Regions from separate parts of the Streptomyces sp. NPDC014727 genome, predicted to be linked through region 2. Evidence: riboswitches for the same ligand, from Rfam matches in the RefSeq annotation. Region 2 holds a riboswitch; the other holds the start of a gene.
The links. Region 2 has a riboswitch for cobalamin ahead of ACF1B9_RS15755 (CbtB-domain containing protein). Riboswitches for the same ligand answer to the same signal wherever they lie in the genome.
Positions count from the first base shown of each region.

Region 1: another riboswitch for cobalamin. It lies ahead of ACF1B9_RS37130 (hypothetical protein); the one in region 2 lies ahead of ACF1B9_RS15755 (CbtB-domain containing protein).

Region 1 is NZ_JBIBYR010000053.1:2,284-16,684, forward strand. Features, by position in the region: gene ACF1B9_RS37115 (FecCD family ABC transporter permease) at 1-262, shown strand, start outside; gene ACF1B9_RS37120 (ABC transporter ATP-binding protein) at 259-1,047, shown strand; gene ACF1B9_RS37125 ((2Fe-2S)-binding protein) at 1,044-1,805, shown strand; gene ACF1B9_RS37130 (hypothetical protein) at 1,982-3,394, opposite strand; cobalamin riboswitch at 3,506-3,644, opposite strand; cobalamin riboswitch at 3,718-3,856, shown strand; gene ACF1B9_RS37135 (prenyltransferase/squalene oxidase repeat-containing protein) at 3,968-6,724, shown strand; gene ACF1B9_RS37140 (hypothetical protein) at 6,721-7,650, shown strand; gene ACF1B9_RS37145 (energy-coupling factor transporter transmembrane component T) at 7,655-8,839, shown strand; gene ACF1B9_RS37150 (ABC transporter ATP-binding protein) at 8,836-10,491, shown strand; gene ACF1B9_RS37155 (ECF transporter S component) at 10,494-11,312, shown strand; gene ACF1B9_RS37160 (DUF4430 domain-containing protein) at 11,385-11,879, shown strand; partial or broken gene ACF1B9_RS37165 (transposase) at 12,015-12,353, shown strand; partial or broken gene ACF1B9_RS37170 (IS1380 family transposase) at 12,647-12,823, shown strand; gene ACF1B9_RS37175 (DUF3152 domain-containing protein) at 12,896-13,759, opposite strand; gene ACF1B9_RS37180 (response regulator) at 13,957-14,401, shown strand, end outside.
Region 2 is NZ_JBIBYR010000008.1:207,728-222,595, reverse strand. Features, by position in the region: gene ACF1B9_RS15770 (dihydrolipoyl dehydrogenase family protein) at 1-316, shown strand, start outside; gene metE (5-methyltetrahydropteroyltriglutamate--homocysteine S-methyltransferase) at 491-2,815, opposite strand; cobalamin riboswitch at 2,981-3,200, opposite strand; gene ACF1B9_RS15760 (histidine phosphatase family protein) at 3,226-3,855, opposite strand; adenosylcobalamin (AdoCbl) riboswitch at 3,970-4,118, shown strand; gene ACF1B9_RS15755 (CbtB-domain containing protein) at 4,122-4,337, shown strand; gene ACF1B9_RS15750 (CbtA family protein) at 4,366-5,139, shown strand; gene ACF1B9_RS15745 (GNAT family N-acetyltransferase) at 5,248-5,757, opposite strand; gene ACF1B9_RS15740 (hypothetical protein) at 5,814-5,981, shown strand; gene ACF1B9_RS15735 (tetratricopeptide repeat protein) at 5,997-6,365, opposite strand; gene ACF1B9_RS15730 (pirin family protein) at 6,532-7,497, shown strand; gene ACF1B9_RS15725 (hypothetical protein) at 7,791-9,323, opposite strand; gene ACF1B9_RS15720 (TOPRIM nucleotidyl transferase/hydrolase domain-containing protein) at 10,192-10,848, opposite strand; gene ACF1B9_RS15715 (B3/4 domain-containing protein) at 11,060-11,767, opposite strand; gene ACF1B9_RS15710 (EamA family transporter) at 11,842-12,678, opposite strand; gene ACF1B9_RS15705 (helix-turn-helix domain-containing protein) at 12,797-13,381, shown strand; gene ACF1B9_RS15700 (LiaF domain-containing protein) at 13,506-13,859, shown strand; gene ACF1B9_RS15695 (universal stress protein) at 13,927-14,457, shown strand; gene ACF1B9_RS15690 (SHOCT domain-containing protein) at 14,703-14,868, shown strand, end outside.

The sequences.
Region 1 (14,401 bases), on a different contig from region 2:
GGTCGCCTACAGCGGGGCGATCGGCTTCGTCGGCCTGATGGTTCCGCACGCCGCCCGGCTGATCGTCGGCGCGTCCCACCGCAGGCTGCTGCCGGTGACCGCGCTCGGCGGGGCCGTCTTCCTGCTCCTGGCCGATCTGCTGGCGCGGACCGTGGCAGCCCCCGAAGAGATTCCCGCCGGGGTGATCACTGCCCTGGTGGGCGGCCCGTTCTTCCTCTGGCTGCTGCGCCGCTCCAGCCATACCGAAGGGATCACCGGATGAGCCCGGCACCGTCCCCGACGGCGCTCGCCGCCGACGGGATCAGCTACGAGGTGGCCGGTCGTATCCTGCTCGACGCGGTCACGCTGGACGCCGCCCCCGGCGAGACGGTCGGCCTGGTCGGGCCGAACGGCAGCGGCAAGACCACCTTCCTGCGCTGTGTGTACGGCGCCCTGCGCCCCGCGGCGGGTCGGGTCCTGCTGGACGGAGTGGACGCAGGTTCCCTCGGCGTGAAGGAACGGGCCCGCCGCGTCGCCGTCGTCCCGCAGGACAGCCCCGGCACCTTCGGCCTGACCGTACGCCAGGTCGTGGCGATGGGCCGAAGCCCGCACAAACGGTTCTGGGAGCAGGACGACGCCCACGACGCCCGCCGCATCGACCAGTCGCTCCAGCGCGTCGGCGCGGCGTCCCTGGCCGACCGGCGGTTCGAAGAGCTGTCCGGCGGGGAACGGCAACGGGCCCTGATCGCCCGCGCCCTCGTCCAGGAACCGGGGCTGCTGGCGCTCGACGAACCCACGAACCATCTGGACATCCGCTACCAGCTGGAGATCCTCGGCCTGGTGAGGACGCTCGGCACCACCAATCTGCTGGTGCTGCACGACCTCAACCTGGCCGCTTCCTACTGTGACCGGCTGTTCGTCCTGAGCGCCGGACGGCTGGTGGCGTCCGGCTCCCCGCGCGCGGTCCTGACGGAAGAGCTGCTGGCCGAGGTCTACGGGATACGGTCCCGGATCGGCGTCCACCCGGTCACCGGCTCCCCCAACGTCGTCTACCTCCCGCTGTCATGAGTGACGGCACTTCCCCCGACTGGACGCCCTCGCCGCACGGGCCACGCTGGCAGGTCACCGAAGGCGAACCGTCCGCGAGCGAAGCAGGGCAGTGGCTGGCAGCCGACCGACTGGCCGATCCGGCGGGCGAGGAGCTGTCCACGCTGCTGGAGCGCGAACGCACAAGCAGCGGCCACCGCACCGGTCATGCGACCGCGCTGACCCTGATGGCGGTGTACGCGGGCCGGGTCACTGCCGCCGCCGTGCTCCACTGGGCGCTGCACGACGAGGTCCCGGACATGCGGTCCGGCAATGTCCTGGTGCGCCCCGCCGCGCACGGGATCGGCGGGGTCCGGGTGCGCAGAGCTCGGCTGCTGGTACCCCGGGCCGGGGAGGACTCCGTGCGGCTGCTGCACCGCACCGTGCTCGACGGGCATCTGCTGCCCATCGCCGATGCGTTGCACCGTCGTACCCGCGCCGGGGCCAGGCAGTTGAGTGGAGGGATCGCCCATGGCTGCGCCACGGCGCTGTGCGCGTACGGCGCCCAGGTGGATCTGTTGGCGTCCCGCTGGCGGCAGTTCGTGGACACCGCGCCCGGCGGACTCGCGACGCTGGGCGAGGTGGCACGGGTCCGACGGGCGCCGGACTGCCAGGAGCGGCTGGTCTATCTGCGCAACACCTGCTGTCTGTACTACACGAGTGCGGAGGCGGTGCGCTGTGCGAGCTGTTGTCTGACAAGCCGCGAGGAGCGGCTACGCGCGTACGCGAGGCCGAAGTAGCACCAGCCTGGCGGTCACTGTTCCCCTTTTCTCGCTCAATACCCATGAAAAGTTGGCGAGTTGAGGAGCCATCACTTCACGCTCATGCGGCAGTCGCGGCGCCGGCCGCGACGTGCGGGTACCTGACCACGAAACGTGGGTGAGGGCCCTACGGCGGGGGCCCTCACCCGTGAGAATCAGGCGCCCCAGCGCAGAGCGATGGTGTCACCCATGTTGATCAACTTCTCGCGAAGGGCGCCGGCGAAGGCGGAGCCGTCAACACTGGCCTTCCAGGTGTTGGATCCGATATTGGCCTTGCCGTTGATCGCGGTGATCGTGCCGGTGCCCGACGAGGGGGTCACGCTCGTGACGCAGCCCGCCGGAGAGGCTCCGCTCGTCGCGGCGGCCAGTACGTCCCCGAGGGTCGTGGTCGTCCCGGTCGGGATGAAGGGCACCGAGCACACCTTCAGGTTGCCGGTGCCGTCGTCGACGGTCAGCGCGAGCTTGGTGGAGGTGCCCGCGGTGAAGGTGGGCTGGGCGACCCACTGCGGGGCGCCCGGAGTGACCGGGGTCGGCGGGGCGGCCGTGAAACCGCCGCCGACGACCGCGCGAAGTGCGTCGATCGAGGAGTAGGGGGAGGGCGCGGTGTCGGACGGCTTGTACTTGAAGCCGCCCGCCGGGTTGAACTGGTTCGCGATCAGGAAGTCGATCGGCGTCTTGCCGTTGACGGTGACGAAGTCGCCGGTCTGGGGGTTGATTCCGCAGGCGTTCAGGCCCGCCACGCCCCAGCCGTTGGAACTGGTGTTGACCCCGTAGAGGGAGTTGAACGCACCGGTGGTGGCGACCAGTTTGCCCTTGAGGAAGTTCTTGGCCCGGACGACGTCCGCGTCGGTATTGGGAACGCCCGAGACACAGAGGGCGGCCATCGCGGCGCCAGTCATGTCGACGTCGCTCGCGGAGTTGAGAGCCGTGGAGTCACCTTCGGCCTTGCTGTAGGTCCAGCCGCCGTCGACGTGCTGGTTGGCCCGGATACGGGTGACCATCGAGTCGGTCAGCGACTGCGGGATGCGGGCGCCGCCGGTCTGGGTCTTGGCGCCGCCGAGAGCGAGAGCCGCGAAGACGGTGCCGTTGAAGTTTCCGGACGGGCCGAAGTAGCCGGGCTCGGCGGTCTGCCAGTACGAGTAGATGTCGGCGACGAGGTTGCGGGAGGCGGAGACGCGGGCCGGGTCGATGCCGGCGGCGTACGCGTTCAGCGTGCCCCGCTCGTAGTCGGTGACCACGGGGGCAGCGGAGGGCCAGCCGGACGTGGACAGCAGGTTGCGATAGACGGTGCGGGCGTTCTTCGTGGTGTCGCCGCCCGGAGCGACATCGACGACAGCTGTGCCGGAAGCCGCGAAGGCGCTGAACGCCCACTCGTTGGACAAGCCGGAGCCGGTGTACGAACCATCCGCCGCCTGGAGCGACTTGAGATAGGAAACGCCGTTGGTCTTGGACGTGGCTATCTGCGCGGGACTGGAGGTCGCGAAGGCGGGCAGTACGGTGAGGGCGAGAGCGCCGAACGCCGCGGGCACCGCGAGTGCGAGACGACGGGAAGTACGAAGACGGGGCATGGCCTGCTCCTGGAATCGGCGGACGCCGGCCTCCAGTGCATGGCGGGCTCTCCGTGCAAGGGCACGGCCGGGCATGGTCGGGAGCCACCGTCCGGAACGCGTGGTACGGCTTCATGTACTGCTTCGCCATATGGGCATTCGGGCTCGGAAACGGCCCCCGCCGTCCCACACCGCTGCGCGTCAGCTCCGGCTTCGCACCGGATTCCCCCATCTGGCAGCCCAGGACGCTACCCGAGTGGTCAAGGGTCCGCCAGCCACTCGGACGGGGACGGACCCCGGGTGTCCGGGATTCGTCCGGTGAGGCACACACCATCTTGACGGCCCGACCAGATCCGTGTTGCACTCCGGCTGATAGACGCTCAGCACCAGGGGAAGCCGGTCGAATTCCGGCGCTGACCCGCAACCGTAGGCCCGGTTCGTCCCGGGTGAGCCGGAATGCCTGGAGCAGGTACAGAGACACGAGGAACGCCGTCGCGGACTACGGCGTGGTCGTCGCACCCTTCCCCATGGCACAGCAGCCGTGCGGGGGCGCATCGCCACGTACGCAGCCGCCCGGCAGAGACGAGGGGCCGCGTGGGGACCGAACAGCAGTCGAAACGGCGGACAAGCAGGAGACAGCAGCTGCTGTCTCTCTTGACCGCTTCCCTTCTGATGCTCGGTGCGGGAGTGGCGTTCTCCACTGCCCCGCCGGCGAGCGCCGACCCCGTCGAGCAGTGCACCGCCACGACCGGCGCCATCGTCGCAGTGGACTTCGGCCCCTTCGGCGGCCCGGTGGTACGCGGCTGCGACACCACCCCCACGACCGGCTACGAGTTGCTGCACGAGGGCGGGTTCGGCACCACCGGCACCGTCCACGACGGCGACGGATTCATCTGCCGGATAGGCAACGGTTCCTTCAACACCGGTACGGAGTACCCCACTCCGGACAAGGAGGACTGCGTCCTCACCCCGCAGGCCACCGCGTACTGGTCGTACTGGATCGCCTCGCCCGGGCAGAAGAACTGGACCTACAGCCCCCTCGGCGCCATGTCCCGCACCCCCAAGGACGGAGACGTGGACGCCTGGGTGTTCGGCGGCACCGACGTCGGCGGCACCACCGGCAAGCCCACCTTCTCTCCCGACGACGTACGGGCCAAGGGCGGTGTTCCTACCACGGACCCGACCGGTCCCACGGACCCGCCGACCGTGCCTCCTGGCTCGGTCGACGTGGCCACCGCCACCCGCTGGCTCACCGGGAACCTGACGGACGAGGAGCGTGTCGTCGACGAGGGCACCACCACTGCGAACCACCTGCTCACCACCGAGGTCGTCTACGCCCTGGCCGCCGCCGATCCCAAGAGCCCGGCGGCGCGGAGGGCCGCCGCGTTCCTGGCCACACCCGCGCAGACGGACGCGTACGCGTACCCGGCAGGCAAGGACGGGATTCCCGACGCCTCGGCCGCCGCACGTCTGGCGCTCGTGGCCGAGGCCACCGGCAAGGACCCGCGCGACTTCGGCGGGCACGATCTTCTCGGGGACCTCGTCAAGTACGTCTGCCCGAGAGACATCGGCGACGGCGAGACGATCCCCGGTTGCCTCACCAAGGGCGACTTCCGCACCACGGGGCAGGCCGACGCCCAGGCCATGGCCGTCATCGCCCTGCTGAACGGCGATGTAGCACCCCCGGCCGACGCCGTGACCCGGCTGACCGGGCTCCAGTGCGAGGACGGCGGCTTCACGGGCATCCTCATCCGGGCCGGCGAGTGGTGCGACAGCGACGCGAGCTCCACCGGACTGATCGCCCTGGCCCTCAAGCGGGCCGGCGGCCACGACGCGGTGGTCGGAAAGGCGCGAGCCTATCTCAAGAAGTCCCAGCTCCCGACCGGTGCCTGGCCCTCCGCGTCGTACCTGACGACCGGCAGCGCGGGCCCCACCGGCTGGGCGGTGCAGGCCCTGCGTGCCCTGGGCGACACGGCCCGGGCCGACGCCGGTGTCTCCTGGCTCTCCAGGCAGCAGCTCCCCGGGGGCGGCTTCGGCTTCGAGGAGGGCGAGACCGAGCCCCGGTTGTTCGCCACCACCCCGGTTGTCATCGCGGGTGCCAAGAGCGACCTGGCCACGCTGACCACCAAGAAGGCCGACCCGCCGACCATCCCTCCGGCAGGTGACGGGCCCGACCTGAAGAAGGGCACGGCCTACCTCACCGATCATAAACGACTGATACAGGGCCACTACTACGAGAACGCCAAAGGATCCGGATTCGCCGACTTCGGCATGACCATCGACGGCGCCTACGCACTCGCCGCAACCGGCCACGACAACGCCGCTCTGCGTAACATCGTGGACTTCCTCGACAAGGGCGGCAAGGACGGCAAGGGCCGCGGTATTCATGACTGGACGCTGATCGGCACCAAGTACGCGGGCGGCGGCTTCATCGGCAAGGCGGCCGTCCTGGCCGAGGTCGTGGGCCGCGACCCCCGAGACTTCGGCGGGCAGGACCTGATCGGCGCGCTGGCCAAGGCGATCTGCCCGGCGAAGACACCGACGCCGCGCCCCTGCGCGGCCAAGGGCAACTACACCTACGCCACTTCCGTCTTCTCCCAGTCCCTCGGCGTCATGGCCCAGGTCCGCGCGGGCGAGACGGCCGCCGCGGCCGAACCGATCGCCTATCTCAAGAGCCTTCAGGAGCCCTCGGGTGCTTGGCCGAGCCTGATCGGCGAGAAGAGCGACGCCGAGGTCGACTCCACCGCGATGGCCGCCATGACCCTGGACCTGCTGCCCGACGCCGCCTCACAGGCGGCCGTGGACAAGGCCCTGGCCTGGCTGGCCACCCAGCAGCTGGCGGACGGCGGCTTCCCCGGCGCCTCCGGCAACTCCGTGAACTCCGCCGCTCTGGCCGTACAGGGCCTGTCGCTCGACGCCACGAAATACGCGGACGGCATCGCCAAGGCCCGCAAGTTCCTGGCCTCTCAGCAGAACACCGACGGCGGGTTCAACGTCATCAAGGGCGGCCAGCCCGGGTCTGACGTCCGCGCCTCGACCCAGGCCGTCGGCGGCGCCACCGGCATCTCCTTCGGCACTCTCACGCGCAGCCTCGACGGCACCACCCCGGAGCCCGCGCCCAGCGGTTCGGGCCAGCCATCCGGCTCTCCTTCGACGCCCGACATCGTGACCCCGGGCGAGGAGACGGGCGGAGCCGGTGCGGACGGCAACTCGGGCTCGGGCGGCGGCCTCGCCTCCACCGGCGCACAGATCGGCGGCCTCGCCGCAGCAGCCGTGGTGCTGGTCCTCGGCGGCTGGGGCGCGACCCGCGCCGCCCGGCGCCACCGCGAGACCACCGGGGGCGAGGCATGAGGAGCAGTCGTGTCCTGCGCGCCCTGGCCCGTACCGCGGCCGCCCTGGGACTGACGGTGGCGGCGTTCACCGCCACTGCGGCCCCCGCCGGGGCCGCCCCTCAGCCGATGGGTCAGTGCACCACCTCCTCGGGTGTCGTGCTCGCCGTGGACTTCAGCCATTGGGGCGGGCCCATCTACCGCTCCTGCGGGACCACTCCCACCACTGGGTACGATCTCCTCAACCAGGGCGGCTGGCGGACCACGGGAACCGGCCACGACGGCCCTGCCTTCATCTGCCGCATCGGATACAGCGGACATCAGGGCGGCAAGCAGTACCCGACTCCGAAGCAGGACGACTGCGTCCTGACGCCGCCCGCCTCCGCCTACTGGTCGTACTGGCACGCCGGACCGGGGCAGAGCACCTGGGAATACAGCCAGCTCGGCGCCATGCTCTACAAGCCGAAGCCCGGCAGCGTGGACCTGTGGATCTTCGGCGGGACGAACATCGAGGGCACCCAGGGCCGGCCCACCGTCACTCCCGATCAGCTGCGCGCCAAGAACGCGAGGCCCACCGGCGGCGGCAAGCCCGTCCCCAAGGACACCCGCACCGCGGCGCCCCTTCCGCCGAACGTCGACACCGGCCCCGCGCCGGAGAACCCGCCCCCGGCGGACCCGACGCCACCCGCGACGACGCCACCATCGAACCCCTCGGCCTCACGGAGTGCCTCGGCCTCGGCGAGCCCCTCCGGGAGCGTCTCGCCGACCCCCTCCGCTTCGCCGTCGTCCAGCACGCCCGCTTCCGGACCCAGAGTCGTCGACGCGGCGCCCGCGGCCGATGCGAAGTACGACGTGGGCTCGTACCTGCCCGCCGTGGCGACCGGTGTACTCGTCCTGCTCATCGGCGGCGCCGCCTGGTACGCGGCGAAGCGCCGCCGCACGGAGTAGCCGCGTGCCCCACACCAGCACGGACGCGGTCAGGCCGCCCGCGTCCGGCCTCGCGCCGGACACGGGCGGCCGCCGTCTGCCCCGCACCCTGCACCCCATCGCCTGGTGGATCTGGGCCCTGACCCTCGCCACCGCCGTCAGCCGCACGAACAATCCACTGCTGCTGCTCCTGGTCCTCGCGGTCCTCGGATACGTCATCACCATGCGCCGGACGGAAGCCCCCTGGGCCAGAGGCTTCAAGTACTACCTCTACCTGGCCCTGACCGTCGTGGCGATCCGCGTGGTCTTCCGTGCCGTCTTCGCCACCGGCATCACGCCCCACGACCACTTCCTCTTCTCGCTCCCCCACATCCCGACCCCCGACTGGTACGCGGGCATCCAACTCGGCGGCCCGGTGTCCCTGGAGGCGTTGCTGTCGGCCGCGACCGACGGGTTGCGCCTTGCCTGCATGCTCTGCTGCATCGGTGCCGCCAACACCCTCGCCAACCCCAAGCGTGCCCTCCGCGTACTGCCCGGAGCTCTGTACGAGCTGGGCGTCGCCGTCACGGTCTCCATCAGCGTGGCGCCCCAATTGGTGCAGAGCGTCCAGCGCGTGCACCGGGCCCGGCGGCTGCGTGCCGGGCGCTCCAAGGGTCTGCGGGCCCTGCGCGGCATCGTCGTCCCCGTCCTCGAAGACGCCCTGGAGCGCTCCCTCCGGCTGGCCGCCGCCATGGACTCCCGCGGCTACGGACGCGCCGGGACCGCCACTCGCCGCTCCCGCCGTGCGACCGGCGTTCTCATGCTGCTCGGGATGTGCGGCCTGTGCGCCGGTGCCTACGGGCTCCTCGACGCCACCGCGCCGGCCGTGCTCGGCTTTCCCGCTCTCGCGGCCGGCGGGCTGCTGTGCGTGGCCGGACTGCGCCTCGGCGGGCGCAGGATCACCCGCACGACCTACCGGCCCGACCCCTGGCGAGCCGCCGAGTGGGCCGTCGCGGGCTGCGGGGTCCTGTCCGCCGTGCTCCTCTTCACCAACGCCGGCTTCGACGCGGCCGAGTTGAACCCCTCCATCTACCCGCTCAGCTGGCCGTCCCTGCCACTCGTCCCGGCCTCCGCGATCGTCCTCGCGGGAGCAGCCGGATTCCTGGCCCCGCCACCGATCACTCCCATCCGTCCGGCCGTCCCCGCGCAGCGCACCGAGGAACCCAAGTGATCACCTTCGACCAGGTCACCGTCCAGTACGAGGACACGGCCGAACCCGTCCTGCGGGACGTGAACCTCACCGTGGAGGAAGGCGAACTCTGCCTCGTCGTGGGCCACACCGGCGTCGGCAAGTCCACCCTGCTGGGCGCCGTCAACGGCCTCGTCCCCCACTTCACCGGAGGCACTCTCTTCGGGCGCGTCACCGTGGACGGCCGGGACACCGCGGACCATCCGCCCCGCGAACTCGCCGACGTCGTGGGCGTCGTCGGCCAGGACCCTCTCGACGGCTTCGTCACCGACACCGTCGAGGAGGAACTCGCCTATGCCATGGAGCAGTTGGCCGTACCCCCGGCAACCATGCGCAAGCGCGTGGAGGAGACCCTCGACCTGCTCGGCCTCGCCGATCTGCGCCATCGCGCCCTGTACGAACTTTCCGGAGGCCAGCAGCAGCGCGTCGCCATCGGCTCCGTCCTCGCCGCCCACCCGCGGGTTTTGGTCCTGGACGAACCCACCTCCGCGCTCGACCCGACCGCCGCGGAAGAGGTCCTGGCCGCCGTCACCCGGCTCGTCCACGACCTCGGCGTCACCGTCCTCCTCGCCGAACACCGCCTGGAGCGCGTCGTCCAGTACGCCGACCATGTGATTCACCTCCCCGGCGACGGCCACGTCGTCTCAGGCCCGCCCGCCGAGATCTTCCGTACGTCGTCCATCGCACCGCCCATCGTCGAACTCGGCCGCACCGCCGGCTGGTCCCCGCTTCCCCTCTCCATCCGCGACGCCCGCCGGGCCGCAGCACCGCTGCGCACCCGGCTGGCCCATGTCGCTCTCCCAGCGGTGCGGCCCGCTTCCGACGGGGACCGCGCCAAACTGCTCACCGCGCGCGGGATCACTGTGACGTACCAGGGCGTTCCCGCCGTCCGTGAGGTCGATGTCGACCTGTGCGGCGGGGAGATCACCGCCCTCATGGGCCGCAACGGCTCCGGCAAGTCTTCCCTGCTCTGGGCTCTCCAGGGCTCCGGGCCCCGCAGGGCCGGCTCGGTGGCCGTGGGTGAGCCCGGCGGCCCGAAGGCACAGGACCCACAGAAGGTCTCGGCGGCAGCGGCCCGGCAGCTCGTCGGTCTGGTCCCGCAGACTCCCACCGACCTGCTCTACCTGGAGAGCGTCAAGCAGGAGCTCGACCAGGCCGATTCCGAGTCCGGGGTCGCGGCGGACGGGACACCGGCCCGCGCCATCCTGGACCGGCTGGCGCCCGGCATCCCCGACACCACTCACCCACGCGACCTGTCCGAGGGCCAGAAGCTGGCCCTCGTCCTGGCGATCCAACTCGCCGCCGCCCCGCGAGTGCTGCTGCTGGACGAGCCGACGCGCGGTCTGGACTACCGGGCCAAGGGCGAGCTGATCGGCATCGTGGACGGGCTGGCGGCCGAGGGGCGGGCCGTCGTGATCTCCACGCACGACGTGGAGTTCGTCGCCCGGGCGGCCGACCGCGTCGTGGTCATGGCCGAGGGTGACGTCGTGGCCGACGGCCCCACCGGCGAGGTCATCGTCGCTTCCCCCGTCTTCGCCCCGCAGACCGCGAAGATCCTGGCCCCACTGCCCTTCCTCACCGTGGACCAGCTGGCCGCCGTACTCCCCGCTGACAGAACGGACCTCGACTCGTGAGCATGTACACCGCGGCCATTCGCATCCGTGCCCGGGCCGGGGTCGTCATCGCCATGGCTGCTTTTCTGGGCGTCGTCGCGTTCTTCTGGCCCTTTCTCGTAGCACCTGGCACGTTCGGCTCGAACTACGCCCCGCCCCTGATCTTCGGCGTGCTGCTGGTGATCGTGCTCTGCGTGGTGATCTCCGAGATCGCCGAAGGCGGCATCAACTCCAAGGCGCTCGCCATGCTGGGCGTGTTGTCCGCCGTCAACGCGGCCGTCCGTCCGCTGGGCGCGGGTACGGCCGGCATCGAAACGGTGTTCTTCATACTCGTCCTCGCCGGCCGGGTGTACGGCCCCGGCTTCGGCTTCACTCTCGGGTGCACCTCCCTCTTCGCCTCCGCGCTGATCACCGGCGGCGTGGGTCCGTGGATGCCGTACCAGATGTTCGGCTGTGCCTTCGTCGGCATGCTCGCCGGATTCCTCCCCCGGGCGACCGGCCGCCGGGAAGTCCTCATGCTCGCCATCTACGGCTCGCTCTCCGGCTACTTGTTCGGCTTCCTCCTGAACCTCTCCTTCTGGCCCTTCTCCCTGGACCCGAACAGCTCCATCGCCTACCTGCCGGGGCTCCCGTTCACCGAGCAGTTCCAGCGATACATCGCCTTCGACCTGGCCACATCCCTCGGCTGGGACACCGGCCGCGCCGTCACCAACCTCATCTGCATCACCCTGGCCGGTCCCGCCGTCCTCACCGTCTTCCGCCGCGCCGCCCGCAAGGCCCGTTTCCAGGCACCGATCCGCTTCGCGCGCAGCGATGCGGGCCCGGGCTCCGCGACGGGTTGAACCCCGGCCGACTGCACCCTGCCGCCGGTCGCACATCGCACCACACCGCACCGCACGATCGAGAGGAACCTCATGCGCCAGAATCTGATCCGCCGTGCCACCGTGACCACCGCGGTTCTCGGTCTCACCCTCGCCACAGCACCCTCGGCCGCGCAGGCCGAGAACGCCACCATGCGATTCACCAACGCACCGGTGAGAGTCACCGTCACTGTCCAGAGCTCCGACGGCCTGCTCTTCCAGAAGAAGGTCACGACCTGGGGGCATGACGTCACCACAGCCACGGGCGGCACCCACAAGTGCGACGGCACCAACGGCGGTGCCAACACGTCGAAGGTCCCGACTCCGACGGCCGCCCTGGACCACGCGGCAAAGTGGAACAACTTCTCCTGGGACGGCGCCTGGTACGCGTCCTTCGACGACTACTCGGTCGACACCATCAAGGGCGTGAACGGCGGCGGCTCCGCCTACTGGAGCATTTCCGTGAACGGCACCCCGACTCCGGTCGGCGGCTGCCAGTTCGAGATAGAGAACCGCGACCAGGTCGCGTTCACGTGGACCTCGTTCTGACGCTCTCCTGTCCGAGGCCACGCCTCACCGGATGACCGGCAGCAGCGGCGCGGGCCTCGTCGGACCGACCGCCAGTCCGGGTCGTGGCCTTGCGGCACCGTGTGGGGGACATGGAACTGGCTCCATGGCCGCCCGAAAGAGACCGCTCTGCTGGAGAAGATCACCGCGGCCTGTCCGGAGATGACCGCACTCGCCGATCTCGTACGCGGCTTCGCCGCCCTACTCAAACCGGCCGAGGGCCACCACGTGAAACTCACCGAGTGGATCACGGCCGCCTGCGCTGTCGACCTTCCCTACCTGCGCAGCTTCACCAACGGACTCGAAATCGACCGGCCCGCCGTGATCGCCGGACTCACCCTGCCCTACCACAACGGCCGCACCGAAGGCGTCAACACCCGCACCAAGAGAATCATGAGACAGATGCACGGACGTGCCGGGTTCGACCTCCTCCGCCACCGCATCCTCCTACCCTGACAGACACCCATCGTCACCACTGACTACGAGCCAGACCCGTTCGTTCGACAGACTCGGCTTCTACTCAACCAGTTCGGAGGCGCATCTCCGGGATGCGTTCTTCCACGCCGCCACGTGCGGTGTCCGCTGTGTTCGATGACCCGAATCTGGTTGCGCATGCCGGACTGGTTCCGATGATGCGGCTGGCCGAACGGTGTGGGCTGTCGGACCTGGTGACGCAGAAGGTGAAGCTGACCGGGACGACGAACGGCGCGGGTGCGTCGGCGGACGCCAAGGTCAGCAGCATCGTGGTCGGCATGGCCGCAGGGGCAGACAGCATCGACGACCTCCGCGTGCTGCGTCACGGTGCGATGCCGACCCTGTTCCGAGGGGTCCGTGCCCCGTCCACACTGGGCACCTTCCTCCGTTCGTTCACCCACGGCCACGCACTCCAACTCCACGCCGTCCATCGCAGGTTCCTCGGCGAACTGCCGCCCCACCCCGCTGCTGCCCAGCGCCGGTCCGGTCCCTCGAGCGGCGCGCCTCCGGGAACGGCCGCCGCGTCACGTCACGTGCGGTCCGGAGATGAGGTGACCGTTCTTGTCATAGGGCCAGGCGTTGGCGATGCATCCGTGCAGGCCCTTGATCTGCTGCATCATCACCGGGGCCAGTCGCCCGGGACTCGCGCAGGTCATGTGTGTGTGGCCCAGGAAGTGCCCCATCTCGTGGTTGATGATCAGCGCCCGGTAGTCATGGATCGGGCCGTCGAACGTAGGCGAGCCCTCGACCCAGCGTTTGAGGTTGACCACCACCCCGTCGGGGACCTCGCAGTTGTATTCGCCCCCGGTGTCCTGGTGGATGCCCGCCCAGCACAGAGCGTCCGCCGTTCCTGGTCTCGCGATCTTCACCGTGAGGTCGTGAGGCGCTCCCGCGCCCACCAACTGGAAGGAGTAGGCCTGGTTGCGGATCCAGCCCCGGGGAGCGGCAAGTATGTCGGCGATCTCGTTCGCCGCTTGGGTCGGCGAGATCTCGAGCCCGGCCTCGACCTCCACCACGTAGCGGAGCAGGCGCGGCCCCTGACCGACCTTCGCGCCGCCGGCGTCCGCGGTGACGAACGAGCCGGTGCCCCTCGCAGGGACGTCGTTCTCGGCAGGGGGCTGAGTGGGCGTCGGGGCGGGCGCGGGGGTGATGCGCACCGTGCTCCGCGGGCGCGGCGCGCCGCTCGACGCGTCACTTCGTCCGCCGTCCAGGAGGTACGGCGCCGAGCCGAGCAGACCGACGGCCATCAGCGTGCCGATCAGATAGCTCCGCGACCGGCGGGTCGGAGCGCTCCGGCGATGGGAGGACCGGTGCTGACGGCCACCGCGATGGGAGGCCGGGGCTCTGCCGGTGGGTGGTGCGGATTCCCGCTCTCGTGCCGAATGCATGGCAGCTCAGACTGGTCGTTTCAGATGATCACGATGAGTTCGGATGATGACGAAATGGCAACGGTTGTTTGCCGGTGACTCTCGCAGCCCGGGACCGGACCGCCGGCGCCCCGGCCCGTTGTGATCATTCGGTAACAGCACTCGCGAGGGGCTCTTTCCGGGACGGTCGCCTCATCCGATCGGCCTACACTGGCGAAGTGCCACGAGTCCTGATTGTCGAAGATGACCCAGATGTCCGTAAGGCCGTCCAGTTGGCGCTACGACATCAGGGGCATGACGTATTCGCCGCCGGAACCGGTGAAGAGGGATTGGAACAGCTCCACCCCTTCCGGCCCGACGTCATCGTGCTCGACCTCATGCTGCCCGGCATGTCCGGCCTCGACGTGTGCCGGCGGATAAGGGTTCGCGACCAGGTGCCGATCATCATGGTGACGGCGAAGGGGGACGACATCGACGTGGTCGTGGGGCTGGAGGCCGGCGCGGACGACTACGTGGTCAAGCCCGTGCAGGCCCGGGTGCTCGACGCGCGCATACGGGCCGTGCTGCGCAGACAGGACGCGTCGGCCTCGGACGGCCTCCGGCCCCTGCCGGAGTCGCACGGTGAGCTGGTCATCGACCGGGCGGGGCTCGTGGTGACACACC
Region 2 (14,868 bases):
GGTCGGCCTCACCCTCGCCGAGGCCGAGCGGGCCGGACACCGCGTACGCGCCGTCGACCACGACCTCGCCGCGGTGGCAGGCTCCGGCCTGTACGCGGACGGCTACCGGGGCCGTGCCCGCATGATCGTGGACCTCGACCGGGAGATCCTGCTCGGTGTCACCTTCGTCGGACCCGGCATCGGTGAACTGCTGCATTCGGCGACGGTCGCGGTCGCGGGCGAGGTCCCCATCGCCCGGCTGTGGCACGCCGTCCCCTCGTATCCGACGATCAGCGAGATCTGGCTGCGCCTGTTGGAGACGTACCGGGACGCGTGAGCTCCGGCCCGCACACGGGCGATATACGCCGACGTACGCGCCCTGCGGTGGCGGCGCGTACGTCGGCCGGGGTATGCCCCCGCGACGGTCGCCCCGCCGTCGGCACGGCCGGGGGGCACGGAGGCGTACTGTGCGCGGCCCGGGACGGGCGCCCGGCCCGGGCCGCGCGGCGGATCAGTGGGCGGTGCCGGCCACCGTCGCCCGTACCTCGACGGCCGCCGAGACCAGGTTCTCCAGCGAGGCGCGCACTTCGGGCCAACCTCGTGTCTTCAGACCGCAGTCGGGATTGACCCACAGCCGTTCGGCCGGAATCGCTTCGAGTCCCTTACGGAGCAGAGCGACCGCCTCAGCCGTGCTCGGCACCCGCGGGGAGTGGATGTCGTACACGCCGGGACCGACCTCCCTCGGGTAGCCGGCCGATGCCAGCTCGTCGGCCACCCGCATGTGGGAGCGGGCCGCCTCCAGACTGATCACATCGGCGTCCAGGTCGGCGATGGCCCGGAGGATGTCGCCGAACTCCGCGTAGCACATGTGCGTATGGATCTGGGTCTCGGGACGGACACCACTGGTGGCCAGCCGGAACGACTCCGTGGCCCAGCGCAGGTACCCGGCGCGGTCGGCGGCCCGCAGCGGCAGTGCCTCGCGCAGAGCGGGCTCGTCGACCTGGATCACGCAACCACCCGCGGTCTCGAGGTCGTTCACCTCGTCCCGCAGTGCGAGGGCGACCTGGCGGGCGGTCTCGCCGAGCGGCTGGTCGTCGCGGACGAAGGACCAGGCGAGCATGGTGACGGGGCCCGTGAGCATGCCCTTGACCGGACGATCGGTGAGCGACCGCGCGTACGCCGTCCAGCGGACCGTCATCGGTTCCGGGCGCGAGACGTCCCCGGCCAGGATCGGCGGCCGGACATACCGTGTGCCGTACGACTGGACCCAGCCGTGCCGGGTGGCGACGTATCCGGTGAGCCGCTCGGCGAAGTACTGCACCATGTCGTCGCGTTCGGGCTCGCCGTGCACCAGCACATCGATGCCCGCCTTCTCCTGGAACGCCAGCACCTCCTGGATCTCGGCCTCGATCCGCCCGTCGTACGTGGCGCTGTCGATGCGTCCGGCCCGCAGATCGGCGCGTGCGGTGCGCAGTTGGGACGTCTGGGGGAACGAACCGATCGTGGTCGTGGGCAGCGGAGGAAGCCGCAGGCGCTCGCGTTGTGCCGCAGCCCGCTGCGGATACGACGTTTCGCGGCGCACGTCGCGCTCCGTGACGGCCGCGGTCCGTGCCCGTACCGCCGCGTCGTGGGTGAGCGCCGATCGGTTGCGCGAGGCCAGATCGGCACGGTTGGCGGCGAGTTCGGCGGCGATCGTGTCCGTGCCCTGCGCGAGCCCCTTGGCCAATGTGGCGATCTCGGCGGACTTCTGCCGCGCGAAGGCCAGCCAGCGGGCCACCTGCGGATCGAGTTCGCGTTCGGCGTTCACATCGAGGGGAACGTGCAGCAGGGAGCAGGAGGCCGCGACATCGACCCGGTCGGCCAGACCGAGCAGGGTGCCGAGCGTGGCCAGGGACCGCTGGTGGTCGTTGATCCACACGTTGCGGCCGTCGACGACTCCGGCGACCAGCCGCTTGCCCCGCAGACCGCCGACCGCGGCGAGATCCGGCAGATTGGCGGACGCCGGACCGGTGAAGTCGAGCGCGAGTCCGTCGACCGGCGCCTTCGCCAGAACGCCGAGGGCCTCGCCGAGCCGGTCGAAGTAGGAGGCGACGAGGAGCCGCGGCCGGTCGGCGAGCGCGCCGAGGCAACGGTAGGCGTGCGCGGTGGCGTCGAGCTCCGCCGCGGTGCGGTCCTGGACCAGCGCCGGCTCGTCGAGCTGCACCCACCCGGCGCCGGCCGCGCGCAGATCGGCCAGCACCTGCGCGTACACCGGCAGCAGTCGGTCGAGCAGCGTCAGCGGTTCGAAGTCGGCGGCGATGCCCGGAGCGGGCTTGGCCAGCAACAGATACGTCACCGGGCCGACGAGCACCGGTCGGGGGCTGAGCCCGAGGGCCAGCGCCTCCTCGAACTCCGCCACCTGCTTGGCGGAGTCGGCGGTGAAGACGGTGTCGGGACCGAGTTCCGGCACCAGGTAGTGGTAGTTCGTGTCGAACCACTTGGTCATTTCGAGCGGCGCCACGTCCTGCGTCCCGCGTGCCATCGCGAAATAGCCGTCCAGCCCGTCGGCTTCGACGGCGTCGCGGTGCCTGGTGGGTACGGCACCGACCATCACGCTGGTGTCCAGTACGTGGTCGTAATACGAGAAGTCACCGGTCGGGACCTCGTGGATGCCGTCGTCGACGAGCCGGAGCCAGTTGGCGCGGCGCAGGCCGGCGGCGGTCTCCCGCAGACCGGCCGCGGTGACACGGCCCTTCCAGTACCCCTCGACGGCCCTCTTCAGTTCCCGGTCTGCCCCTTGGCGGGGACAGCCGTACACGGTGGCCCGGGCTGCCGCGGCTGCGGACTTGCTGGTCACGGAACTCTCCTTCGCGAGCGTGTGTCCTGGTACGACCCCGGGACGGGTCGAAGGCGCGAAGGGAGGACGGATCGGACGGAACCGCGGCGTCGTGCCGACGCGCGTGTGCCCTGCCCGATCCGTACGCCGACCCGCCCACGAGGTCACCGGGATCACCGTGCGCGTCCGACGCGCACGGGCACTGGCAGGTCTTCGGACTCGCGGGCACGTCTCGCGCACGAGACACCTACTGGCCGTCGCTTCCCGGAGCCCGTTCAGGGTCCAGTGCTTGATGACGGCGGTCGTTCCCACTCACCGCTGCGGGGCAGTCCCGGATTCCCACCGGGTTCCCTCTTGCGACGCGTCTGTCTGGCGGACAGGGCGAACCAGCTGCGCCATCAGACTATGCGCTGACCGCGGCCCCTGGCACCTCAGTTGTCCCCGCGAGTGGTGGCGGACCGCGGAAGCCGGCCCTGCGGAGCGGGGGACAGCGGCCGGCCGCAGCGCAGGTTCCACCGTCCCGAGCGGCCGCTGAGCCCGGTCAGGGTGAGCGGGGCGACATCCAGCCGCCAGAACGCCTCCGCCGGCAGAGCGAGTGCCCATACGACCATCGCCCGCACCACGGCAGGCTCTACGACCGCCAGCACGCGACTGCCCTCCTCGCCGTCCCCGGACTCGAGCGCCTCCAGCAGGCCGCCGATCCTGGCGCAGAACTTCAGCAACGATTCGCCGCCGTGCGGAGCCGCCGACGGATCGGTCATCCAGAGCGACACCGCGTCCGGCTCGCTGCTGCTCACCTCGGCCAGTCTCCGTCCGCTCCAGCGCCCCATGTCCCAGCCACGGAGCGCGGGTTCGGGCCCGGCGCGCAACCCCAGCGCGTCGGCGGTCCCGGCACACCGTTCGGACGGCCCTCGCACATACCGGTCGGCCGGTGGCACCGCCGCGGCGGCGGCACGGGCCCGCCGGGCCCCGGCCGCGTCCAGCGGGGCATCGTCGTCCATGCGGGCCTCGCGCAGCGCGGCGTTGAGCGCCGGTGAGATCAACATCAGCTGTACCGTCATGGCCCGGTCTACTCCCTGAACTGTGGCCTCGCCTCTCGCGTGCGCCCACCATGGCACGCGGGCGTTGCGGCCCCGCCGACGGTACCGTGGCCCTGTCCGCTCCCAGGGGGTATCGTCCGACGAACATGACGAAGGTGTGACGGAAGTCCGGTGAGAATCCGGCACGGTCGCGCCACTGTGTACCCGTACCCGTACGGGAAGTCAGACCCAGCACCTTCGTCTCAGGCACCACGATCGGGACGCGTGTTCCCTCAGGAGGTTCTGCCATGGCACAGAGTGCTGTCCCCGCCACCGCCGTACCGGCGATCACACCCATCTCCCTGAAGTCCATTGCCCCTTGGGCGGTCTTCTTCGGCATTCTCATGCTCGTACTGCTGTACTTCGTCGGCGCGGAACAGGGCGCCACCGCGGTCATCTCCGGCGAGGGTGTCCACGAGTGGGTCCACGACGGTCGCCACCTCCTCGGTTTCCCCTGCCACTGACGCTCCGTCCGATCCAGGGGAAGACCTCATGAACTCCATATCTGTCAGAGCCCTGCTCGTCCGCGGCATGCTGGCCGGCCTCGCCGCGGGCGCGCTCGCACTGGTCGTCGCGTACCTGCTCGGCGAGTCCCGGGTGGACGCGGCCATCGCCCTCGAAGAGTCGCACGGCCATGACCACGGCGGCGGTGAGGAACTCGTCAGCCGCACCCTGCAGTCCACCGCGGGTCTTGCCACCGGTGTGCTCGTCTTCGGTGTGGCGATCGGCGGGATCGCCGCCCTCGTCTTCTGCTACGCCCTCGGCCGGATCGGCCGATTCGGCCCCCGGGCCACGGCCGCCCTGATCGCGGGTGCCGCCCTGCTGGCGGTGTACATCGTGCCGTTCCTGAAGTACCCGGCCAACCCGCCGGCCGTCGGCAACCCCGACACCATCGGCCGCCGCACGGCCCTGTTCTTCCTGATGGTCGCCCTCAGCGTGCTGCTGGCGGTCGCCGCCGTCATCCTCGGCAAGCGGCTGGCTCCCCGCCTGGGCAACTGGAACGCGACGGTCACCGCATCGGCCGCCTATGCGGTCGTGATCGGGGGCGCCTACGCGTTCCTGCCCTCGTTCAACGAGGTCGGAAGGGATTTCCCGGCCACCCTGCTCTGGGAGTTCCGGCTCGCCACCCTCGCGGTACAGGCCACCCTCTGGGTGACCTTCGGTCTCGTCTTCGGCCACCTGACGGAACGGCTTCTCGTGCCGAGGGCCGACACCGTCGCGACGGGAGACGGTACGGCGAACCGGGTCGCCGCCACGGCCGGCTGACCGGCGTAGCACTCACCGCCAGCGGACAGCGGAACCCGCCGGGAGCCTCCCGGCGGGTTCCGCCGTCCTGCCCGACGCGGCCGTACCGGGAAACGGACGGACGCGTACTCACTGCTCCTCGCCCTGCCGGCCCCAATCGACCCGGTAGTACTTCAGCTGCGCGTCCTCCTTCTCCAGGCGCATGCCGACGGCTGTCATGACGTGCTGCGACGCGAGGTTGTCCAGGTCGGTGTCACCGTGGACACAGATCACCCCCTGCTCGCGGGCGAACAGCAGCAGAGCGCGCAGCGCCTCGGAGGCGTAGCCCTTCCCCTGAGCCGAGGGAACGAGGCCGTAGCCGATCGTGACGTGCCCGTTCTCGTCCGGGGCGCCATGGAATCCCAGCCCGCCGATCACAAGGGAGTCCTCACGGCGACATATCTCGTACGAGCCGAAGGGGCTCGGATCCCCCGTCGTCGCGCAGGCGTCGAGGAAGCGCTCGGCCGCGGCCATCTCGCCGGCGGGCGGGTATCCCGGTGCCCAACGGGCGCCCTCCCCCGGCGTGCCGGCCATCACCTGCAAGGCGTCGGAGGCGCTCATCAGGCGGAGGAGGAGGCGGGGAGTCTCAAGGTCGGTCATGACCGAGTGAACTATCACGCGGGGCGGGCGCACGGCATCCGGATTGTCCGGGAGGCGTGTCCGCCGACACGGGGGTCACCACGTCCGGGCCCCGGGTGCCGGCCACCGGGGCCCGACTGAACGCACTGCTGCGACAGTTGCCCGACCCGGCGACGACCGCGGCGGAGGGCGCCCTCCTGACGGAATGGCTGAACCGTCTGTCGAACGCCCCTCACGACCGCTGAGACCCCGCACGACCGTCAGGCGCCGGCCCTCCGGTCACCGTCGAAGTCGAAGTCCCCGGAGAACGCCGCCGCCATCCGCAGATGACCGGTCGCCTCCGCGCTCCGACCCTGGCGTTCGAGCGTGCGGCCCAGCATCAGCCGGGCGTACGGCTCCACCGGGTCGCGCTCCAGGACCGCCCGCAGCTCCGTCTCGGCCCTGCCGAGCCGCGCCGAGTGGTAGTAGGTCCGGGCCAGCAGCAGACGTGGGGAGACCTGCTCCGGCGCCTCCTCGACCAGCCCTTCCAGAATCCGGGCCGCAGTCATGTACTCCTTCGCCTCGAAGAACATCTGCGCACGGTCCCAACGCTCAGCGGCCGTGCCGAACTCGAAATAGGTCTCGCTCACTTGACTCCTCCTTCACGGACCGCCCCGGACCCGCTCTGCTGCTGACCGCGCCATGCGCCCGGTCACGCTTCACTGACCCGAACATGATGCACTGGTTGAATATTCCACTAAATTATCGGCGTGGGTACCGGCACCCCCGGGCTCGCGCGGGAATAGGTTGAGCGCCATGAGCAATCTCGATCGCCAGGCCGCACTCTCCGTCTGCGGAGGACGGGGCTTCGTCGTCGCCGAGCCCGTACGGGAACTCCTCACCCCCCGCCACGTCCAGCTGGGTGAGTCCACCGAGGTCCGCAGGCTGCTGCCCAACCTGGGCCGCAGGATGGTCGGCGCGTGGGCCTTTGTCGATCATTACGGCCCCGACGACATCGCCGGCGAACCAGGGATGCAGGTACCGCCCCACCCGCACATGGGTCTGCAGACGGTCAGCTGGCTGCACGACGGCGAGGTCCTGCACCGGGACAGCCTCGGCAGCTTGCGGACGATCCGCCCGCGCGAGCTGGGACTGATGACCTCCGGCCGTGCCATCAGCCACTCCGAGGAGAGCCCGGAGTCCCATGCGGGGATCCTCCACGGCGCCCAGCTCTGGGTCGCCCTGCCGGAGGCCCACCGGCACGTCGAACCGCACTTCCAGCACCACACCGAACTGCCGACCGTCACCGCGCCCGGCCTCACCGCGACCCTGATCCTGGGTGGACTCGACGGCGCCACTTCGCCCGGCACCGCCTACACCCCGATCGTCGGCGCCGACGTGTCCCTGTCCGCGGGTGCCGAGGCCCGCCTGCCGCTCGATCCGGACTTCGAGTACGCGGTGCTCTCGATGTCCGGCCAGGCCGAGGTCGACGGCGTACCCGTGCTGCCCGGCTCCATGCTCTACCTCGGCTGCGGGCGCTCCGAACTCCCCTTGCGCGCGGACACCGACGCGGGTCTCATGCTGCTCGGCGGCGAGCCCTTCGAGGAGGAGATCGTGATGTGGTGGAACTTCATCGGGCGCTCCCACGAAGAGATCGCACAGGCGCGTTCGGACTGGATGGTCGGCGCTCGGTTCGGGGAAGTGCGTGGCTACGGCGGAGGTCGGCTGCCCGCTCCCGAACTGCCGCCTGTGGCGCTGAAACCACGGGGAAGGGTGCGCTGACCTGGCGCTGTGCGTCCGCCAGTGGTCCCCGCCACGTGCCGTCACCGAGCCCCTTCACCGAAACGGCGAACGGGCTCGGGCATGTCCGACGTGGGCTGACTCCTCGTGGGCCGGCTCCTGCGACCAGGTGGGACCAGGCTGTTTCATCTCGAAAGTTCCTCCGGTCTCAGCGGGAACAAGAAGCTCGACCATCCTCATTCTGGCTGTGCAGAGACGCTTTCGTCTTGACTGGCCAGCTGTCGGAAAGCCCACCCCGTGTAAGTGCGAGGCCGGAGGGGGCGGCCGTCGAGCGATCAGTGGACGCAGATGTGGGGGGCCGCGGCCCCCGCGGCCGGGGGCTCGCTCGCGGCGGCGGCGCGCGCCACGTCGGCCAGCAGGCGCAGGCGTTCCCCGCGGTCCAGGTAGCGGCCCGCGACCAGGACGGAATCGATCCGCCGTGTATGACGGATGTCGGTGCGCGGGTCCGCGTCCAGGACCAGCAGGTCGGCGCGGTCGGTGGGCAGGCCGAGCATCCGAGTGGGCGCGGTGGTCGCGGCGTGGAGGACGTCCCGGGTGGGCAGTCCGGCCTCGGCGAGCAGCTCCAGCTCGTGGTGGAGGGAGAACCCGGGGACCGCGTAGCCGGTGCCCGTGTCGGTGCCCGCGAGCAACTGCACACCGGCCCGGTGGAGTTCGGCGACGAGGCGCAGCCGGTGCTCGTAGATCTGATGGATCCTGGCAGTGTCCTGCGCGGTGCGGCCGGCGGTGAGGGCGGACCAGATGGTGGGCCAGTAGCCCGTCATCCATTCGGGAAGATACTTGAACTCCGGTGAATCGGAATGGAGTTGGTCGGTCTGCTCCAGGGAGTGGTGGACGGTGAGGGTCGGTGTGACGCGGGTGCCGTTGGCGGCGAGCCGGTCGAAGAGGGCGCGGGTACGGCCGACGTCGTACGTCCGCACCGCCTGCCACTCCACAGCGTGCACCTGCCGGAACCAGCTCGCGTAGCGCTCGAAGCTGGTGTGGAGGGTGGGGTCGATACGGACCTTCGCCATGGCCCGCCTGATCTCGGACTCCTGGGCGGAGGTGGCGAGGAGCAGGGCGTGGAGGTGCTCGATGGACTGCTGCCCGGCGTCGCTCGCGCGGGCGATGGGCAGGGTGTCGGGGCAGTGGCCCGCGTGGCGCAGACCCTGGCGGCGGGCCTCGTCGGCGATCGCCTCGTACGCCTCGGGTGTGAGCCGTGAGTACACCTTGACGAAGTCGGCACCGCTTGCTTTCGCCTCCCGTACCGCGCGGCGTGCGGACGGGGCGTCGGTGACCTCTACGACTTGCTCACCGGTGTCATTGGCCCAGATCGAGGGGCCTCCGTCGATGATCGAGCTGGCGATCACCCAGCGCGGGCCGAGGAGTTCGCCCGCGCGGACCTTGTCGCGCCACTCGTGGTGGACGGGTCCGCCCCACATCTCGCGGACCGCGGTCACGCCGTTGAGCGGGAACAGGGGCGGCAGTACGCTCTCGGGCCCGTCGTTGTGGACATGAGCCTCGACGAGGCCGCCCGGGACGATGTACTTGCCGGTCAGGTCGTACGTCGTCGCCCCGCGCGGGATCGGGACCTCGGCCGAACGGCCGGTACGGGTGATGCGGCCGTCGCGGATGAGGATGGTGTGGTCGGGGCCCGCGCCGAGGACGGTGGCGTGGGTGAGGGCGATGGTGCCGCCGGGGCGCTGACCGGATGCGGGCATTGCGCGGCCCGGGGCCACGCGGGGGACGGCCGCCGCGGTCGGGGCGGCGGACAGGAGGGCGCCGCCGGTCAGGGCGGCCGAGGCGGCGAGGGCTTCGCGTCGAGTGGACATGGCACCACTCTGGTCCGGGCCGGGGCCTCGATCACTGGCCCCGGGCCGTGAGTTGGGGGTGTTGGTGGCAACACCATGGGGAGTGGCACTACCACGGACCGGGTGGGGTCTCAGATGGGCAACCGGATGCTCGATGCCATCGACGAGACACGCCAGGCAAGCCCACCACAGGGGGCGCCGACCCTGCGAACGGCTCCAGCCCCAGCCCCACCCGCGCACGGAAGCCCTCAGCCGCCGAGGGGAAGCCGTGAGGGGAAGCCGTCTACGCGTTAGGCTCCGTTCCGACAGAACGGGGACGATCGTGGAACGTGGGCCCGAGGGCCCGGCTGCTGACCCGAAAGCAGCGCGGGAGCGGTACGACTGCGGCATACGGGAGTCGCGAAAGGCTCTGCGAGAGGCGACCAGGGCCGATCTACCCGCCGCGCACTTCGGTCTGGGGATCGTCATCGTCGCCAGTGTGACCGTGGGCTTGTTCGTGGGACCGATCGCCGGAGCCCTCGTGGCCGGAGCCTTTGCAGCTCTGTTCCTCGTTGTGCAGGTTGTCATGCCTCTTCGAGGCATTCGAGGACTGGACGCGGCGCGCCGGGCCTACCTCCTCACCTTTGGATGGGCGAACTGGGTCTAGATCGGTCTGGACCGGGTCATGGTCGGAGCCACAGCCGGCTGCCGGCCACAGTGAGCGTTCCGGGCGGGCCAAGCGGTGGAAGGTGGCCAACGCTCCGGCAGGTGGTCCCGATCGCCCGCGGGGCGGGCCGGGCCGTCGGCTTCATGCACCGGACACCGATGGCTCGATACGGGACCAGTGACGCCCGTCCTCCGATCCTCTGACGGGGGCCGCGTGTCGGCTCCGCGACGGCGTCCGGCCGGATCAGACCTGAGTGAGGAGGCGCTCCAGCGGCCGGGGAACGCGATCGAGGGGCAGGTGTGCGACCAGCGCCTGCGCGTAGAGCGCCTTGCGACCGCTGTGCGTGCCCATGAAGCGCCGCAGCTGGTGTTCCACGGGCCGTTCCCGTTGTGCCGGCTGGCCCTGGAAGGTGTGGAAGGGGCGCATCTCGCCTTGGGCCTGGATCACATGCTGCACGCCCTCGGCTCCGACAGCGCGGATCAGCTCGTCCTCCAGGTCGGCGACGCACACATGGAACCCGAGTGTCTCCAGTTCGGCGTGCGCGAGACCGGACCCGAGCCCGACCCGCTCAAGATGACGCCGGAAATGCCGCTCCTCACCGATGTCGCAGAGACCGGCCAGCGGGAGGCCGAGCCCCGGAGGACCGCAGACGTCCAGGAAGCGCCCGATGTTCGTCGCACCTCCGAGCGGTACTACCGCGACGCCCTCTGCACCGAGGTCGCGGCCGTAGCGCGTGGCCAGTGCTTCGAGCGCGACCTGATCACTGGTCCCCTCGACGAGCACGATCGTCCGCACACCGCCGCCGGCCAGCTCCCGCGCCACTGCGGCGGCGGCACCCGCCTCCGCTCCGCCGGCCGCCCACGCGACCAGCGCCAGGCGCAATCGCCTCAACTCGTCCACGAGACCTCGCTTTCCGACGCCATCCTGGCACGGTCGAGCGCGCGTACGCACGCACGTTCTCCAGGGGGCAGCGCCCGTTCTGCGCTCGCTCCACGAGCAGTTGGACTGGTCCCGGACGTTGATCGACTCCAGCCACGAACAGCGCAGGACATCACCGTCTCCAGCCTTGCCCGCACAGCACGGGTGGACCAGACCTTCCCCTCCTGGTACCTCAGACGGTGACCTCTGACTGCGCTGGGCTGAGGTAGTACACGGCGGTCTGTCCGGCGTGAAGAGCGAGCAGCCCCTGCAACTCCTCCGCTGCTGCCTTGAGGAGGTGGCCGTCACGGGGGGCTTGGAGGGTTTCGAGGACGAAGGCCACGTGTGTGGAGTCCTCGGTGACGCGGGTGCGGTGGGCGTCGCGATGGTTCCAGTGGCGGGTCAGGACGCCGGTGGCGTCCGCGTAGATGATCTCGCCGGGCTTGGGGTTCTCGACGGCGTCGGGTTCGCCGAGCGGAGTGAAGCGTTCGGTGCCGTCCGCGTGGCGGATGTCGATGTCACCGGTGACGTGGTCCAGGTCGAAGGCGCCGGCCGGCAGGCCGTGCTGCACGGAGACGCCGTTGTAGGTGTCGACGGCCGGGTTGATGCGCGGCAGGGTTCCCTTCTTCGTGAAGCGGCGGCCGAGCGCGTCGACGCTGGGGCGGATGCGGCGGGGGTTGGTGCCGAAGGAGCGGTAGGCGGCGTGCCACGCCTCGATACGGGGGTCGGTCTCGTCGGCGGGCTGCCAGGTGCCGTCGGCGAGCCGCCGCTCCAGGTCTTCGAGGGCGGCGGCGGTCTGGGGCCAGGGTTCGTGGCCGCATACTCCGGTGGCGGTGATCAGGGCAATGAGGGTGTCGGGGAAGGCGCCCGCGACGGCGGGGGTGAGGCGGAAGTCGGTCATGTGCGGGGGTTCCGTTTCATGTGCGCGTGCGGGGTCGGGGTCAGGGTTGCGGGAGGGGTGGGCTGCGGGCTCGCTCAGGTCAGGGCGAGGAGGCTGACGGCGACCGCGGCGGTACCCAGGCCGACGATTTGGCCGCGGTGGATGCGTTCGGCGAGCACGCTGCGGGCGAGCAGGACCGTGCCGGCCGGGTAGAGGGCGGTGATCACGGCGACGACGGCGAGGTCCCCGCTGCGGGCGGCGAGCAGGAACAGCAGGTTCGCCACTGAGTCCAGCACACCGGCGGCTGCCGACATCGCGTAGGCGGGCCGCTCGGGTCCGAGCTTGCGGAGCATCAGCCCTGCCGCGGCCAGGGTGACGGCCGAGGAGACCGCTCGGCCCATGATCAGCGGAGCCACTCCGCTGTCGGACGGCGCCTGGTGCAGAAAGATCAGCTGAAGGGCGATAGCGGCGCCCGCACCCAGGGCCAGCAGGAGAGCGGTACGTGAAGGTCGCGCCGACCCGGTTCCGTTTCCGGCGCTGACCAGTACCACCGCCACCAGCGCGAGCGGGAGGCCCACCAGCCCGGCGGCGCCCAGGTGCTCGCCCTGCAGCAGACCCACACCGACGGGCAGCGCGGCGGACACCACGGCGGTCACGGGTGACAGCACGTTCATCGGGCCGATCGCCAGGGTGCGGTAGAGCAGGGTGAACGCGGCGGCCGAGGCGACTCCGGACGCGGCACCCCAGCCGAGAGCGCCGACGCTGAACGAGGCGCCCACGAGCGGCCACAGCAGCATCTCGACCGCGAGGCTGGCCGGGGCCGCGACCATCACGGTACGCAGCACATGAGTCCTACGGGCGCCGAGGCCGCCGAGGAAGTCGGCGCACCCGTAAGCGAGTGAGCTGCCCAGGGCCAGCAGCAGAGCGATCACGGCACATCCCTTACCATTTCAATGGAATGACTGAACCGTACAGCGGATCGACCGGGTTGTGTCAACCAAACGACCGCACGGTGCATTCCAGTGGTCCACTCGCAAGGATGGTGATCGGATGGCCGAGACGGCCGCAGCCCTGCGGACGCTTGCGCACAACGTCAGGGCGGCCCGCACTCGCGCCGGCCTGTCCCTGGACGAGCTCGGCCGACGTGCCCAGGTCAGCAAGGGCGCGCTGGTGGGGCTGGAGAAAGCCCAGGGCAACCCCAACTTCGCCACCCTGGTCCGGCTGGCCGACACGCTCGGCCTCTCCGTGTCCGCGCTGATGGAAGGGTCGGCCGAAGGCCGCGTCCGCGTCGTGACCGCCGACGCCGTCGCCCCCTTGTGGACCGGGGTGCAGGGCGGCGAAGCCCGGCTGATGCTGACGACCTCGGGCCCGGCGCCGGTCGAGGTCTGGCGCTGGAAACTGGAGCCCGGCGAGGAGTACCCCAGTCACCCGCACCAAGCCGGAGTCGTGGAAACCGTCAGCGTCACCTCCGGCCGGATGGCCTTGGTCGTCGACGGCACCGAGTACCCCGTCGAAGCCGGACAGACGGCCACCTTCGACGGCGATGCCCCCCATGCCTACCGCGGCTCCGGCGCCGAGACCTGCCACCTGATCATGACGGTTCACCTGCCGCCCGGCCCTGCCTCCGCGACCTGACCCGCGCTGCGCGGGCCGGATAGTCAACCCGAAGCAGTGGTAGGCGAGTTGGTTGGCCATGAACCTTGTTGGCCGGTTGGACAACAAGGTATTGGTCCAGCTTGCAAACAGGAGAGGGTCATGGTTGCTGGACGGCGAAGGCGTACGCCTGAGCAGGCGCATCTTCGGCGGCTTCGAGCGCAGGGGCCAATGGGTCGTGCCGTCCCTGATGACCCTCTGGTCGATGTGGGGCGGCGGCAAGCTGGATCTGTCCGAGGCACGCTTCAGCAGCCAGGACACGGAGATCCGGGCCGTCGTGCTGTGGGGCGGCACCAGGATCGTGGTTCCGGACGACATCGAGGTCGAGGTGAGGGGTCTCGGACTGTTCGGCGTCTTCGACAAGCGCGCCGCGCACAGGATCGGCAAGCCGGGCACACCGCGCGTCGTCATCAAGGGCCTGGCCCTCTTCGGTGCGGTCGTGATCCGTACGAAGAGGTAGGGCGTGTCCGGCGCCGGCTCGCTGACGCAATCTCGCGCTGCGCCTGCTGCACGCGTGGCCTCTGCTGGTGCCCGAATCGACCCGTATTCCCGCCGAGATGGATCGTGCCGAACGGCCGGTGGTCCTGGTGCGAGCCAGTACGGGCGAAGGCGGCCCACAGCCCACTCGAACTGCGGCAGGCGGCGCGGTGGTGGTGGCGCTCAAACTGGACGGCCCCTGCGACGATCTGCTCACATTCGCGTTCGAGAGCGCTGCCGTGCGGGGTCTGCCACTTCGGGTCGTCCACGGCCGGAGTCTGCCGGTGGCCGCATACGTGCCCTGGGGCGTCAACCACGACATGGCGGAAGGAATCGTTCAAGACGCACAGAAGCCCCTCAGCCAGACCCTCCGCCCCTGGTCTGACAGGTTCCCGCAGGTGGACGTCACCGACAGCACCCCACTCGTGAGCCCTGCCAAGGCTGTCGTACGGGCCGCCGAAGGCGCCGATCCGCTGGTCGTCGGCCGACGGCGACACCATCGCGCCCCGGCACCACACCTGGGCCCCCAGGCCGCCATCCATCACGCACGCTGCCCGGTCGCCGTCGTCCCCCACGATTGACGCGAGGACCACACGGGCCGGCCCAACGACGCACCGGGCCGACCATGCGTACCCCGGAGCCGACGACGTGCCGCGCTCTGCGCGCTCTCCCGAGGCCCGCGTCCTGATCGGGTTCTCGCCGACGACCACCCCCGTACAAGACCGTTCAGCCCCCCGGCAGGGCCCGTGCTTCCTCTCCTCAACGGCGCCGCGTCGCGCCATCCTGGAACTGTCGACAGTCGGCCGTCCTGAAGAAGGTGATCGGCATGATGTGGTACCACGGCGGCTGGGGCGGTGGATGGCTCCTCATGACCGTGATCATGATGGTGTTCTGGTCGCTGCTGATCGTCGGGGCCGTCGCGTTCACCCACTACCTCACCAACGCCCGCCGTAGTCATCAGCCCAGCCCGCCCACCGGTGAGGCAGCATGGG